DNA from 3 places in the Rheinheimera mangrovi genome. Region 2 is predicted to be linked to each of the others. Evidence: predicted binding sites of a transcription regulator. Region 2 holds the regulator's gene; each other region holds the start of a gene.
The links. The regulator FNR, encoded in region 2, switches genes on or off when oxygen is low (the NO sensors DNR and NnrR bind a similar motif). The targets are predictions, from matches to a motif close to TTGATNTANATCAA.
Positions count from the first base shown of each region.

Region 1 (5,249 bases), 1.7 Mb from region 2:
ATAACCTGCCGCTATACCCTCTATGGCTGCATTGTATTCATCAGGCAAATGCGGGGCTGAAGCCACATGCAAAAAACCTTGATCATCCAGCAACAACACTGTGCAGCTGGCCGAAGGGTCCATCTGTTCAGCCCCTTCGACCAAAGTATCCAATACTTTTTGCAGAGGAGCCTGTTCAACAATCATCGACAGGACCCTGCCTCTGTTTTGCTGCATCAGGGCCGATCGCTGACCGGCAATCACAATAGCCCGGAGTTTACGATTAACCCGATAGACAAAAAATATAAAAGCCAAAGCAGCAGGAACGATAACAAAAGCGGCAGTACCCAGCAGCAACCAGCCAGAATCAGCCTGCAACAAGCCTGAGGCATCAACAAATGCCGGAGTTGTGATCAACAGTCCATGTAACACTACTCGCCAAAGCTTCACGTTATTCCCCTATATCTTCATTCCATAACTCTGGTTTAGTGGCAATAAAGTCCTGCATCAGTTGCATACATTCAGCATTGTCCTGAACGACAAGTTCAACGCCACGGCTTTTGACATAGTCCTCAGGCCCCTGAAAAGTACGGTTTTCACCCACGACCACCTTAGGAATGCCATAAAGCAACACTGTGCCACTGCACATATCGCATGGAGATAAAGTGGAATACAGCACGGCTCGTTGGTAGTCTTTTGCCGTTAAACGACCGGCGTTTTCCAGACAATCCATTTCCGCATGTAGCACACAGCTGCTTTTTTGTACCCGCTGATTGTGGCCACGGCCGACAATTTCCCCACCAATCACCAGCACTGAACCTATAGGGATCCCCCCTTCGGCTAAACTTTTTCTGGCTTGTTCTATCGCAGCTAACATAAAAGGGTCTGTCATTCGCTTTATCCTGTAGATCGGCTGTCGATCATCTGAAATGAGCCACAGGCGCTTAAAAGCTTGTGGCTATGTTTCAGTAGTTTAGTGAGAAAAACAGAAAAAGAAGTGTAGATCGATAAATTAAATTGCCTGTGCTTCAGGCGCGGCCGGAAGGTAGGTTATACAATCCAGCGGGCAAACTTCAATACAGGCTGGCTGGTCGTAAAAACCAACACATTCAGTACATAGGTCTGCATCCACCTGATAGTGGCTTTCCCCCCTGTAAATCGCCGTATTCGGGCATTCCGGCACACACATATCACAGTTAATACAAAGGGCTTCTATCCACACTGACATAAAGTGTCCCCACAAGTCGCTTTAGCCTGAACCTTCTGTCGCTTCAGCAAAAAACCATAATCCGGACTCACTCCAGCAGGCAACTGAAACCAAACCTGATAGCCAGAACCAGGTGCAATCAGCAATGGTTGGCCATCTGCGGCATAGAAAACAGACTCTAACGCTGTGACGCCTTGCGGGGTCATCAGCAATAGTTGATCGTCAAAGCTAAAACGATTTTTTACCTGCAACAATGCCTGACCCTGAGCGTTGAATTCACCGCTGAACTCCCCCACCAGTAACTGCTCGCCTTCGCTATGGCTGGTTTGGTAATTTTGCAAATCGGCGGGCACATGACGGCGCAAAAAGCCTTCAGTAAAACCGCGGTTCGCCATGCCGTTCAATTGCTGCAATAAATCAACATCAAAGCTTTTGCCCGCCATAGCATCATCTATGGCTTGGCGATAGACCTGAGCTGTGCGCGCTACATAATAAGGTGACTTAGTGCGGCCTTCGATTTTCAGTGAATGCACGCCCATAGCTGTTAAAGCAGGCACATGCTGCACAGCACGTAAATCTTTGGAATTAAAGATGTAACTACCATGCTCATCTTCGTCCAACAGCATCAGCTCGCCAGGACGGCCTTGTTCTTCCACCAATACAGGTGGAGCTAATGGCGAAACCACTGGCTTATATTGCCCCACCTCATCGGCCTGCGCTTGATGGCTTTGATAAGACCAACGACAAGCATTAGTGCAAGCGCCCTGATTGGGGTCGCGTTTATTGATGTAACCCGACAACAAGCAGCGGCCGGAATAAGCCATACACAAAGCACCATGTACAAAAACTTCCAGCTCCATTTCTGGCACTTTTTCGCGGATTTGCGCTATTTCTTCCAGCGCCAGCTCGCGGGATAAAATCACCCGCTCTATGCCTTGTTGCTGCCAAAACAATACAGCGGCCCAATTGACTGTGTTGGCCTGCACCGACAAATGCAGCGGCATTTGGGGGAAATGCTGACGTAACAAAAACACCACACCGGGGTCAGACACAATAAGCGCATCAGGCCCCAGCGCTATAGCAGGAGCCATATCTTCAACAAAACGCTGCAACTTACTGTTATGCGGCGCAATATTGACCACCAGATAAAACTTCTTGCCCTGCTGATGCGCTTCCTTAATGCCAATAGCCAGAGTATCCAGATCAAATTCGTTATTGCGCACCCGCAAACTAAAACGGGGCTGCCCGGCATAGACGGCATCGGCACCATATGCAAAAGCCATCCGCATGGCTTTTAAACTACCGGCCGGAGATAAAAGTTCAGGAGCATTCATCGGTGTAACCTACACATTCGAAAGAAAAGAGGCGCATCATAGCGCCTGCTTTTATCCGGGTTTTGCGTTGGATCAAACCACTTTGGAATAACTCAAGCTATTGGCCTGATGCAGGTAACGGTCAAAACTGGCACAGACTAAACGCACCAGTAACCGGCCCAGTGGCGTCACCTGAATAACACTATCAGAGCATTGCACTAAGCCATCGGCAATCAGTGGGTCGAGCTTAGGTAAGGCATCAGCAAAATAGCTCCAGAAATCCTCGATAGCAAAGCGCTGACAAAAGTCAGGGATATCCAGTTTAAAATGGCAAATCAGCTGGCTGATCAACGCAGCACGGATTTTATCGTCCTGGCTTAAGCTAAAACCCCGTTCCAGCGGCAACTGCCCGTCATTCAATTGCTGCTGATAATGCGATAACTCTTTTTGGTTTTGCCAGATCACACCATTCACCTGACTAATAGAAGACACACCCAAGCCAATCAGAGCATCCTGGCCCGCTGTGGTGTAGCCCTGAAAATTTCGCTGCAATTTGCCTTGTTGCTGCGCTTTGGCTAAAGAGTCTGTGGTTTTGGCGAAATGATCCATACCAATACACTGGTAACCAGCTTCACTGAACTCTTTAATGGCCAGTTGCAACAAAGCCAGTTTATCTTCAGCCTGCGGCAGGCTTTGGGTAGGAATTTTGCGCTGGGCGGCAAAACGGGTGGGCATATGGGCATAACTGAATAACGACACCCGGTCAGGATCAAGCTGCAGGACGCTTTGCAGCGTCTGTAAAAATCGCTCCGGTTTTTGGTAAGGCAAGCCGTACACCAAATCCAGATTAATAGAGCTAAAGCCTAAACGTTTAGCTTCCAGCACCAAAGCTTGCACCAGATCTTCGCTTTGCACCCTGTTAATGGTGATTTGCACTTGCTCGTCAAAGTCCTGCACACCAAAACTAACCCGGCTAAAACCCAGCTGGCGTAAATGAGCCAGCTTTTCCAGGCTACAACTGCGTGGGTCTATTTCTATCGAAAGCTCAGCATCGGCTTTGAATACAAAATGTTGTCTGAGCAAATGCATAAGCAAAGACAACTGATCTTCAGTCAAAAAAGTGGGAGTGCCGCCGCCTAAATGCAGCTGTGAAATGGTTTTATCGCTCAGTAGTGGCTGATACAATGCCATCTCTGTCGCCAGATTTTGCAGATACAAATCAGCTTTTTCACTATGGCGGGTCACTATTTTGTTACAGCCACAGTAGTAACACAGTTGCTGACAAAACGGGATATGCAGATACAAACACAGCTCTGAAGCTGCATTGGTTAACGCCGCCTGGACAGCGGATGCTGGAAAGTCAGGCTGTAAAGATAAAGCCGTTGGATACGAGGTATAACGGGGACCATTCACCGAATATTTCTGTATTAACTCAGCTGACCATAACACCTGCATTGAACTTTTCTCTGTTATCCCCTCAAAGGTGCTGCAGTTTAAAACATCAGCTTTGACTCTGTTTTGATCTGAAACAAAGTCAGTCACTGCCTTTTTATAGTTCCTATACAGTTCCGATAACGACCAAAGCCCATAAAACGGCGACAAATCCAGCTGGAAAAATTCAGCGAATTAACTTAGAATGAACGTTCACTCTAAATGGAGATTTTAAACATGCAGCGTTCCCGCATTGTATTTTTTGCCCTATCTGCCCTGGCGGGCTCTGTTGCTTTGGCCGGTTGTGGCCAGGCTCAACAAGCCTCAGCTCCTGCGGCTCAGGCCATGCCTGTGGGTGTAGTCACACTGAAAAGTCAGGCCGTGACCTTAACCAAAGAATTACCAGGCCGCGTTGCCGCCTCGCAAATTGCCGAAATCCGCCCTCAAGTCGACGGCATAGTGCTGCAACGTTTATTTACCGAAGGGGGTGAAGTAAAAGCAGGTCAGGCTTTGTATCAAATCGACCCTGCCAGTTTTGACGCACAGCTTTCAAGCGCTAAAGCAGCGGTAGCACGTGCTCAGGCCAGTATTGCCAGCAGCAAATCTAAAGCCAGTCGTTATACCGAATTGTTAAAAATTAAAGCCGTCAGTCAGCAGGAATTTGATGAAGCTGATGCTAGCTATAAACAAGCTCAGGCCGATTTACTGACAGCTCAGGCTCAGCTGAAAACAGCTCAGATCAATCTGAACTACAGCAAAGTTTTATCTCCTATCAGCGGCCAGATTAGTAAGTCTGCAGTAACAGCAGGTGCTTTAGTCAGCGCTAACCAAACGACTGCTTTAGCTACTGTGACCCAGTTGGATCCTATTTATGTCGACCTGACTCAGTCGAGCAACGAGTTACTGCAGCTGAAAAAAGCGCTGGCATCCGGTGCTTTAGGTTCAGATGCTGCCATTCAGACCGTCGTTGAACTGAAAATGGAAGACGGTTCCGTTTACCCACACAAAGGCACTTTGCAATTTTCGGAAGTGACTGTGGATCCGGGTACTGGTTCTGTCACCTTAAGAGCACAATTTCCAAACCCTGAAAAGTTACTGCTACCAGGCATGTATGTACGGGCTGAAGTGGTTGAAGGGATTAAAGCCAACGCTATTCTGGCACCACAACGTGGTATCAGCCGTAACAGCAAAGGTGAAGCTACAGCCATGGTGATTGGTAAAGAAGGCAAAGTAGAAGCCCGTATTTTACAAGCCGACCGTACTATAGGTTCAGATTGGCTGGTCAGTAGCGGCTTAAATGCCGGTGATCAACTGATTAT
Region 1 is NZ_CP034683.1:3,870,037-3,875,285, forward strand. Features, by position in the region: gene EK374_RS17530 (sensor domain-containing diguanylate cyclase) at 1-429, opposite strand, end outside; gene EK374_RS17535 (nucleoside deaminase) at 431-871, opposite strand; gene EK374_RS17540 (YfhL family 4Fe-4S dicluster ferredoxin) at 992-1,207, opposite strand; gene trhP (prephenate-dependent tRNA uridine(34) hydroxylase TrhP) at 1,192-2,520, opposite strand; gene hemN (oxygen-independent coproporphyrinogen III oxidase) at 2,593-3,954, opposite strand; gene EK374_RS17555 (efflux RND transporter periplasmic adaptor subunit) at 4,168-5,249, shown strand, end outside.
Region 1: a site for FNR is predicted at 4,018-4,031, ahead of hemN (oxygen-independent coproporphyrinogen III oxidase). Genes of this name have one in related genera too.

Region 2 (5,249 bases):
TTATCGACCAGGGACTGGGCGATTATTATAAATTTCGTACCGCCCCGGCCAGCAAGGCTGAACTGGTACCCGGTCAATTACAACTGCTCAATTATGACAGCGCAGAAATATTGGCTGACCTGACCCAAAGCAAAGACAATCAGACTCAAATTGAATTATCGATTAGCGGTATTAGCTGCGCAGCCTGTGCCTGGCTGATTGAAAAACAACTGAAAAAAAATCCCGCCATTCACACCGTCAGCGTTAATTCCAGCACAGCCCGCTGTATCGTCAGTTGGGATGTAAAACAACTTAAACTCAGCGACATACTCAGTAGCATCAATCAATTGGGCTATCAGGCATCGCCTTTTATGGCTGATCAGGAAGAAGCCGTTCAACAAACCGAATTACGTCAATTTTTAAAGCGTCTCGCTGTATCAGGCATTATGAGTATGCAGGTGATGATGCTGGCTTTTGGCCTCTATTTTGGAGAATACACCGGCATAGAACCAGAATTTGAAGGCTATTTGCGTTGGATCAGTTTGTTATTAACAACTCCTGTGGTGTTTTACAGTGCTAAACCTTTTACCTTAAGTGCCTGGCGCGCGGTCAAAGGGCGTGAGTTAAATATGGACGTGCCTGTTACGCTAGCCGTATTTTATACCTTTATCGCCTCTGCCTATGCCACTTTGTTTGGTATAGGTGAAGTGTATTTTGAATCCGTTTGTATGTTTGTATTTCTACTGCAACTGGGTAAGTTTTTTGAATTCCGTGCCAGAGCTCAGGCCAGAGCTGCCACAGGTAACCTGTTAAAAATCATGCCCGTTTCTGCCAGGTTGCTGCAAGGAGATGAGGTGATTTCAACCTCTGCCCGTCGTTTAGAAGCCGGACAAGTCATACTTGTTCAGGCCGGTGAAACCATAGCAGCAGATGGCATGGTATTGTCGGGGGAAAGTTCGGTGGACGAGTCGATGTTAACCGGTGAATACAAGGCGGTGAGCAAAAAGGTTGGTGACACTGTGATGGCCGGCAGCATTAACCATGATGGTGTGCTGAAAGTGACAGTGCATCAGGCATTGGCTCATTCACGTTTAGGTCAGATCATCAGTCTGCAACAACAGACGCTGAATCAAAAACCACAGATTGTGGAAAAAACAACTAAGCTGGCGCGCTTCTTTATTCAGCGATTATTGGTTATTGCTTTAGGTACTTTTTTAGTCTGGTATTTCTGGCTGGATCAAGACAGAGCTTTTTGGGTTACCTTATCAGTTCTGGTCGCCACCTGCCCTTGCGCTTTAACACTAGCCACGCCAACGGCTATTACCTGTGCCTTAGCTCGCTTAAACCGCAAAGGCATTCTGATCAAAAATCAGCAGGTGCTGGAAATTCTGCCACAGCTTAATTCGATATTTCTGGATAAAACCGGCAGCCTGACGCAAGGCCGTTTTAGTGTCCAAAACACCCGACTGCATAGCAACCTCTATGACGAAGATACCTTGCTCGCACTGATAGCACGAATCGAAACCTATTCAGAGCACCCTATCGCCAAAGCTTTCGCGCCTTACCTGACGACTACTGCAAAGATAGAACGGGTACAAGTGCATGTGGGTTCTGGTTTATCAGCACTTTGGATACAGGAAGATGGCTCCACTGCAGAAATAAAAGTGGGCAGTGCCGCTTTTTGCAACGTTCAGGACCAGATCACTGACTCGGTCTGTTGCACTGTCAATCATCAACTGGTGCTCTCTGTTGAACTGTCAGACGCATTGCGCCCAGAAGTGCCTGCACTTGTTCAAGCGTTAAAACAACGTGGTTTAGCCTTGTCCATGCTGACGGGTGACTCTTCTGCTCAAGTGGAAGAAGTGCAACAGCAATTGCAGCTTGATCAGGTCTTTAAAGGCTGTAGCCCTGAGCAAAAAGTTGAACAAATCAGCTTAGCTGTTGCCCGGGGTGATAAAGTGCTGATGTTAGGCGACGGCATTAACGACAGTCCTTGTTTTCATGCCGCCCATGTATCTGTGGCTCTGGATTCAGGCACGGATTTATCGAAAAATCAGGCCGATGTGGTATTACTGCATAATGATTTGAATTTAGTACAGGAACTGATTGAAGGCGCTGTATTGGCGCAACGCATCGTAAAACAAAACCTGTGGTGGGCTGTGGGGTATAATCTGGTGATTATTCCTTTGGCTGTTGCTGGTTTTGTCTCACCTTATGTGGCGGTGATTGGTATGTCATTCAGCTCTATTTTAGTGGTGTCAAATTCACTGAGGTTACTTAAAGCATGAGTATTATTTATGTGCTGATCCCTATTGCGATACTTTTTGTCTGTATTGGTCTGGGCATTTTTTTCTGGGCGGTACGCAGCCGCCAGTTTGATGATTTAAACAAAGAAGGCATGAGTATTTTGTTTGAAGAAGAAAAGCAAGCCGTAAAACCAGAAGTTGATCCGGATAAACAGCCTCCGCAATGAGTCCAGAACTTACGCTTAACCTGCTGGCAGCCCTGAGCATAGGTTTTTTAGGCAGTAGCCACTGCCTGGTGATGTGTGGCGGCATTGCCAGCGCATTGCAACTCGCTATGCCTCAGCTTAATTTGCTACAACAACTCAAGCTGCAGTTCATGCTCAGCCTCGGTCGTATCACGACATACAGCTTATTAGGGGCTCTGACAGGAGCATTTGGTGCAACGGTACTGGTCAAACTCGGCATCAGTTTCTTTTGGTTAAAATTACTGGCCGGTATGCTGTTATTGCTGATGGCTTTTTACGTCGCTCGCTTATGGTTTGCCCTGACGCTGTTTGAAAAGCTGGGGGCAGTTTTATGGCGCAAGATCCAGCCACTCGCTAAGGCCTTGTTACCTCTGGATCGCAGTTCAAAAGCCTTAGCTTATGGTCTGTGTTGGGGCTTTTTACCTTGTGGTCTGGTCTACAGCAGTTTAGGCTGGAGTCTGGCCAGTGGCAGCGCCTGGCAAGGTGCAATGCTGATGCTGGCTTTTGGCTTAGGAACCTTACCTGCTATGCTGGCCGTTGGCAGTTTTGCCCGCCAGTTAAGTCAGTTTAAAAATAACAAATGGGTCAGAACCAGCGCAGCTTTTCTATTAGCTTTATACGCGCTTTACACTATAGCTATTGCATTAGCGCCGCGACTTTTCTAAGCTGGGAAAGTTGCCATAAAGGAATACTTATGTCCGGTTCAAATTTGAGTTGCCAACACTGCGGATTTAGTCAGCTGTGCCTGCCCTTCAGCCTTAATAATGCTGAACTGGACACACTGGATGATATTATTGAACGCAAAAAACCACTGCACAAAGGTGACTTCCTGATTGAAGCAGGAACTACGCTGCATTCTCTATACGCTGTGCGCAGCGGTTCTTTTAAAACCTTTACCCTGACTGAGTCAGGTGAAGAACAAATTACCGGCTTTCATTTACCTGGTGACGTGATAGGTTTTGATGCCATTGGCGAGCAGCAACATCCAAGCTTTGCTCAGGCACTGGAAACTGCGATGGTCTGTGAAATCCCCTACAGTCAGATGGATCATCTGATGGGTGAACTGCCAAAGTTACGTCAACAAATGATGCGACTGATGAGTCAGGATATCAGTGGCGACCAACAAATGTTGTTGTTACTGAACCGCAAAAATGCCGAAGAAAAGCTGGCAGCCTTCTTAACTAACCTTTCCCAGCGTTTTGCCAATCGTGGATTTTCAAAAAAAGAATTCCGTTTAAGCATGACCCGAGGTGAGATAGGCAACTATTTAGGCCTGACGGTTGAAACTATTAGTCGTTTATTAGGTCGATTCCATAAGGACGATTTAATACAGGTGGACGGAAAACTGATTTCAATCAGCAATCCTGACGCTTTAAGCAAACTGGCTGGTGGTTCCGCTATCGCTCGCTGACAGATTGGTAAACCCAAAGTAACCATATAACTGGTACCAAGGGTTTTATTGATCCAGCACAAGGACTTATCAGCCTACCTTCGCTACCTTGGCTACACTTACAGGGTGAGCCCTAGCTTAGCAGGAGCATGATATGACCTTATATCCTAAAGTACTGGTAGTACTAGACCCTTCAGTGGCTGAACAAAAAGCTCTGAATCGGGCGGTTCAACTGGCCAAACTGCAAGACTGTCAACTGACGGCTTTCTTATCTATTTACGATTTTTCCTATGAAATGACCACTATGTTATCCGGCGAAGAGCGCGAATCGATGCGCCAGGCCGTGATCAATGACCGTGAACTCTGGATCAGTGAACTGGTTGCAGAACACAGAGAACAGGGTCTGAAGGTGGATATTCAGGTGGTCTGGCACAACAGGCCTTTTGAAGCCATAGTCCAGGCTGTACTGGAGAAAGATTACAGTTTGGTGATCAAAGGCACACATGATCATGATGTGCTGAAATCCATGATATTCACCCCAACCGACTGGCATATTTTGCGTAAATGCCCATGCCCTGTATTACTGGTGAAAGATCATGACTGGCCTGAGCATGGCAATATAGTGGCGGCAGTCAATGCCGGTAGCGAGCAGACGCACCACAGCTCGCTAAACCAACGCATTATTCAGCAGTCCAAACAACTTGCAACGCTGCTGAATGGCAAAGTGCAACTGGTTAACGCCTTCCCTGGTACACCTGTGAATATTGCCATTGAAATTCCTGAATTTAATCCGCAGGAATACAACCAGACCATGAAAACTCATCATCTGGACGCGGTGCAAAAGCTGGCATTGGAATTTGAACTGCCATCGGCTCAGACTCATGTACTCGAAGGGATGCCTGAAGATGTGATCCCTAAACTGGCGCAACAACTGGATGCCGAGATGGTGGTGATAGGTACCATAGGCCGCACTGGTTTATCAGCAGCCATTATTGGCAATACTGCTGAGCATGTGATAGACAGGCTCGATTGTGACGTCTTAGCAGTCAAACCTGCAGGTTTTGTCTGTCCACTGACAAAACATTAAGTTCCACACGCTACAAAGCTGGCGCGTAGTTGGTTATACTACGCGCCATTTTTCCGTAGGGTCGTTGTTTTATGTCACATGCAGCAGAAGCCAAAGCACAATATAACCTGAATAAATTACACAAACGCCTGCGTCGTGGCGTTGGTCAAGCCATTGCCGACTTTAATATGATTGAAGAAGGTGACAAGGTGATGGTGTGTTTGTCCGGTGGTAAGGACAGCTACACCTTGCTGGATATTCTGCTGAATTTACAACAATCTGCCCCTATTCAGTTTTCCATAGTGGCGGTGAATCTTGATCAG
Region 2 is NZ_CP034683.1:2,188,628-2,193,876, reverse strand. Features, by position in the region: gene EK374_RS09875 (heavy metal translocating P-type ATPase) at 1-2,267, shown strand, start outside; gene ccoS (cbb3-type cytochrome oxidase assembly protein CcoS) at 2,264-2,452, shown strand; gene EK374_RS09865 (sulfite exporter TauE/SafE family protein) at 2,449-3,135, shown strand; gene fnr (fumarate/nitrate reduction transcriptional regulator Fnr) at 3,165-3,881, shown strand; gene uspE (universal stress protein UspE) at 4,015-4,947, shown strand; gene ttcA (tRNA 2-thiocytidine(32) synthetase TtcA) at 5,019-5,249, shown strand, end outside.

Region 3 (5,249 bases), 1.0 Mb from region 2:
AAAAACAGCGCTGATTTTATCTACTAATGCCTGGACAGGCGCTTTCGCCCCTTGCGCCTGTTCCACCAATTGAATAATGCGGGACAAGGTAGATTCAGCTCCTACAGCACTGGCTCTGATCTGCAATACACCATCCAGATTGACTGAGCCCCCTGTCACTTTATCTGCCAGTGTTTTACTGACCGGCACAGACTCGCCGCTGATCAGGGCTTCATCTACATGGCTTTGGCCTTGCTCAACCACAGCATCCACCGGAATTCGTTCGCCTGGCTTTACCAGCACCAGGTCCCCTTGTTGCACAGCTTCCGCTTTTACTTCAAGCCAAAGCCCGTTTTGCCACACAGTCGCGACTGCGGGTTTTAAATTTTCAAGCGCCCTTAAGGCGTCAGTAGTGCGTTTTTTTGCTCTGTGTTCCAGATACTTACCCAACAGCACCAGACTTAATACTGCACTGCTGCTTTCAAAATACAAATGAGGCGCGCCATGCCCTGCATGCTGTGCAGCAAAATCCCACCACAGATACAAGGACAAACCATAAGCTGCACTGGTACCAATGGCCACCAGCAAATCCATATTGCCGCTGCCTGCTTTAAGTGCAGCCCAGCCCGCTTTGTAAAAACGCGCGCCAAAATAGAACTGCACCGGAGTAGCCAACAACCATTGCCAGAAGGATGGCAACATCCAATCCAGCCAAAACAGCATGCCAATCATTGGCAGTACCAAAGGCAAAGTCAGCACTATGCTGGCAACAACAGGCCACCATTCCTGCTGATAAAAAGCAGGCTGAGCAACCTCAACTACCGGCTTTTCCTGCGGCAGACTAGCCTGATAGCCCGCCTTCTCCACAGCAGCCATCAATACCTCTGGCGACAGAGCAAGGCCGCTAATCGCTGCGGTTTCAGTGGCCAGATTGACGTTGACTTGCTCTACACCTGCCACTTTAGCTAAAGCTTTTTCAATACGGCCCACACAGGAAGCGCAGCTCATTCCGCTGATATTCAATTGGATCTGTTCAGACATACCATGACTCCAGTCAAAAAAGGGTAATACCCCGATAGCTTCAAAGCTAAAGCTTGCCCTTAGGGTAAGGTCAACTAAAAAGTTCAGCACTAACACTTGACCTTAACACAGGGGAAGCGTTCATCATGTTCGCAAGCTAACTCAACAGTAAAAAGGAAAAATAGTATGAAAGTACAACTAAAAGTCACAGGCATGAGCTGTAACCACTGCATCAGCATAGTGAATAAAGCAGTTGCACAGTTGCAGGCTGATGCCAAAGTGACAGTAGATTTAGCGCAGCAGCAGGTAGATGTTGAAAGCGATTTGGCAGCAGAGGATATTATTGCAGCGCTGGATGAAGCCGGTTACCCGGCTACAGAGCTATAACTTTATAGTTGCTTTGGTTTAGTAAAACTCAGCTACAAAAGGGCAAAGCAGCCAAAGCAGACTCAAACTGGTAGTGAAAGCCAGCAATAGTCTGAGATTTTGCGCTGCTCACTCTGCGACTTGGGGTTGCTGTACTTTTAGTTTCAAACACCGGAGCTGGTAAAGAGGCTAATTCACAGGCGGTCAGATAAAACTCCGCCTTGGAACAAAATTGTGGGCTGGATAAATTAAACAGCTCTGGCCATAACTGTTGCTGGACTATGGCAGAAACTGCAGCACAAATATCACTGCTATGTACCATATTTACAGCCACATCAGCGGCACCAGCCTGTTTACCAGATAAAAACCGCGCCGGATGGCGGCCAGGACCAATTAAACCTGCCAGACGTAAAGTACAGCAAGGCACGGCCACTCTTAATAATTGCTCGCCAACGGCCAGCAATTCGATACGCGGATCGGCCAGTTGTAACTGGCTTTGTTCGTTAACTTCACCTGACAAGCCTTCATAAATGCCTGAACTACTTAAATGGATACAGGCCGCTGCGCCCAATTGCTTCATCAAAGTAGCAAGCTGAGCCAATCCTCTGGTGTAACCCTCGCCATCTGAACGGCTGGCGGGAACTGTACAAATAATCAGCGCATCTTTAAATAACGATTCAAGCTCTGGGGTAGGCCGGATAGATTGGCCTAAATCCAACACAAAATGACCAAACTGTTCAGCGACGGCAGAAGATTTAGTTGTACTACGGCTACTAAGCCATAACTCATGCCCATCTGTTTTGAGCTGTGTCGCCAGTTGAGTTCCCAACCAGCCAGCACCTATCACTAATATTTTCATACCTGAGCCTTCACAATCCTGATGTTGATTTCGATAGTAACAGAATACCATTTGCGATTTTTATCAAATTCCCACTATTTACAACTTATTCATCAATTTTTATTGATCCCCGTCAACACAGCAGACAGACAAAAGGCGTAGCTTAGTGTTCACTCATGCTGACGTATGAGCTTTAGCTACTAACTGGTGCTTTAGCCAAAATAGCAGACCATCCCCACAGTTCCAGATGGAGGAGCAATCCGAATGGATGTTGTAGAACTTTCCAGATTACAGTTTGCCGCTACGGCAATGTATCACTTCTTGTTTGTGCCCTTGACTTTAGGTATGACCTTCCTGTTGGCTATTATGGAGTCAGTTTATGTGATGACGGGTAAAGAAATTTACCGCGATATGACTAAATTCTGGGGCAAATTATTTGCCATTAACTTTGCTTTAGGCGTCACCACAGGCATAGCGATGGAATTCCAGTTTGGCACCAACTGGTCTTATTATTCACATTATGTCGGTGACATCTTTGGTGCACCTTTGGCCATTGAAGGTCTGATGGCATTTTTCCTTGAATCCACTTTAGTGGGTTTGTTCTTTTTTGGTTGGGACAGACTCAGCAAAGTGCAACATCTGGCAGTAACCTGGCTGGTGGCTTTGGCCTCAAATTTATCAGCGCTCTGGATTTTAATTGCCAACGGCTGGATGCAACACCCTGTCGGCGCCGAATTTAATTTCGAAACCATGAGAATGGAAATGCTCAGCTTCAGCGAAGTGGTATTTAACCCTGTCGCTCAGGTGAAGTTTGTCCATACAGTGTCTGCAGGTTATGTCACAGGCGCTATGTTTGTGCTGGCAATTTCTGCCTGGTATATGCTCAAAGGCCGTGACCTGGCTTTTGCCCGCCGCAGTTTTGCCATAGCTTCAGCTTTTGGTTTAGCCAGCGCTTTGTCTGTCATAGTGTTAGGGGACGAGTCTGGTTATGAGCTGGGTGATGTACAAAAAGTAAAGCTGGCTGCTGTGGAAGCCGAATGGAAAACTCACAAAGCACCAGCAGATTTCACTGTATTTGGTATCCCGAACGAAGAGACTCAAAGCACGGACTACGCACTGAAAATCCCAGGAGCAATGGGTCTTATAGCGACCCGATCTTTGGATAAAGAAGTCACAGGTCTGGCTGAGTTAAAAGAAATCCATCGGCAGCGTATTCTCAATGGTCAGATAGCCTATGGTCTGCTGAAAAAACTGCGTGCCGGTGAAAAAACGCCGGAAAATATCGCAGCCTTTGATCTGGTAAAAAATGATCTGGGTTATGGCCTGTTGTTAATGGCCTACACTGACGATCCTGTTAATGCGACTGCAGAACAAGTGGAACAAGCCGTTCAAAACAGCATTCCTAAAGTAGCCCCACTGTTTTGGTCTTTCCGGGTGATGGTGGCAGCTGGTTTTATTATGCTGTTGGTGTTTGCCTTGTCCTTTTATCACAGTGCCAAGCGCACACCGGAAAAACCACGCTGGTTACTCAAAGCTGCGCTGTTTTCGTTACCTCTGCCATGGATTGCCTGTGAAGCGGGTTGGTTTGTTGCCGAATATGGCCGTCAGCCTTGGGCAGTAGGTGAAATATTGCCTACTCATTTAGCCGCTTCTCAGTTGAGTACCACAGAGATTTGGATCAGCTTATTGGCTATTACCGCGCTTTACACAGTGTTTCTGATCATCGAAGTCTGGTTGATGCAGCATTTTGCCCGTAAAGGCCCTGCGTCCATCCATACCGGCAAGTATCACGGCGAACAGGCCCGGGAGGTTTAACATGGATTATGAATTTTTACGCTTTATCTGGTGGTTATTGGTTGGTGTGTTGCTGATTGGTTTTGCCGTGACAGATGGTTTTGATATGGGGGTAGGTGCGCTGCTTAAAGTCATAGGCCGCGACGACACCGAGCGCCGTATTTTGATCAATGCAGTCGCCCCGCACTGGGATGGTAATCAGGTCTGGTTGATTACTGCTGGTGGCGCTTTGTTTGCCGCCTGGCCTCCTGTGTATGCCACAGCTTTCAGCGGTTTTTACCTGGCCATGATGCTGACATTAGCAGCACTATTCTTACGCCCTATCGGCTTTGATTATCGCTCTAAGCTGGATAATGCCAAATGGCGCAGTAACTGGGACTGGGCGTTAACGGCAGGTTCTGCCATACCTCCGATTATTTTTGGTGTGGCATTTGGCAACCTGCTGCAAGGTGTGCCTTTCCACTTTGATGAGCTACTGCGGATTTACTACACAGGTTCATTCTGGGCTTTATTAAACCCATTTGCTTTGTTAGTAGGTGTGCTAAGCCTGCTGATGTTTATTAATCAGGGGGCCTGTTATCTGCAAATGAAAACCGAAGCGCCACTGCGACAGCGCTCTGAAGCAGTGTCTTTAATCAGCGCTACTTTGGCAGCCGTATTATTTGTAGCGGCAGGTATCTGGCTGGCGTCTGCAGGTATGGGCTATAAAGTCACCAGTCTGATCGACAGCAACGCCATCAACAGTGCTGTCACCAAAACTGTGGAAGTCAGCAGTGGCGCCTGGTTTAGCAACTATGAGACTTACCCACTGTTGTGGATTTTCCCGCTGCTGGGTGTGGCGGCTTTCCTGGTATCTGCACTTTGCAGCAAACTGGCGAAAGGCTGGCAGGCTTTTGTCGCCTCTTCACTGGCCATGGCCGGGGTGATTATGACCTGCGGCGTGTCGATGTTTCCTTTTATTATGCCATCCAGCAGCATGCCCAACCACAGCCTGACGATGTGGGATGCAACCTCCAGTGAACTGACGTTAAAAATCATGTTTGTGGTGGCTTGTATTTTTGTACCCATTATTTTGTGCTACACAGCTTGGTGTTACTGGAAAATGTGGGGCCGTTTAAACCGCAACAGCATCAGCGCCAACACTCATTCATTGTATTAAGGAGCAGTTTTATGTGGTATTTCACCTGGATATTAGGCGTATTACTGGCCTGCTCTTTTGGCATTATCAATGCGATGTGGCTGGAGTTTAATG
Region 3 is NZ_CP034683.1:1,140,317-1,145,565, reverse strand. Features, by position in the region: gene EK374_RS05265 (heavy metal translocating P-type ATPase) at 1-1,020, opposite strand, end outside; gene EK374_RS05260 (heavy-metal-associated domain-containing protein) at 1,186-1,386, shown strand; gene EK374_RS05255 (NAD-dependent epimerase/dehydratase family protein) at 1,415-2,224, opposite strand; gene EK374_RS05250 (cytochrome ubiquinol oxidase subunit I) at 2,468-4,018, shown strand; gene cydB (cytochrome d ubiquinol oxidase subunit II) at 4,020-5,156, shown strand; gene cydX (cytochrome bd-I oxidase subunit CydX) at 5,168-5,249, shown strand, end outside.
Region 3: a site for FNR is predicted at 2,327-2,340, ahead of EK374_RS05250 (cytochrome ubiquinol oxidase subunit I). Genes of this name have one in related genera too.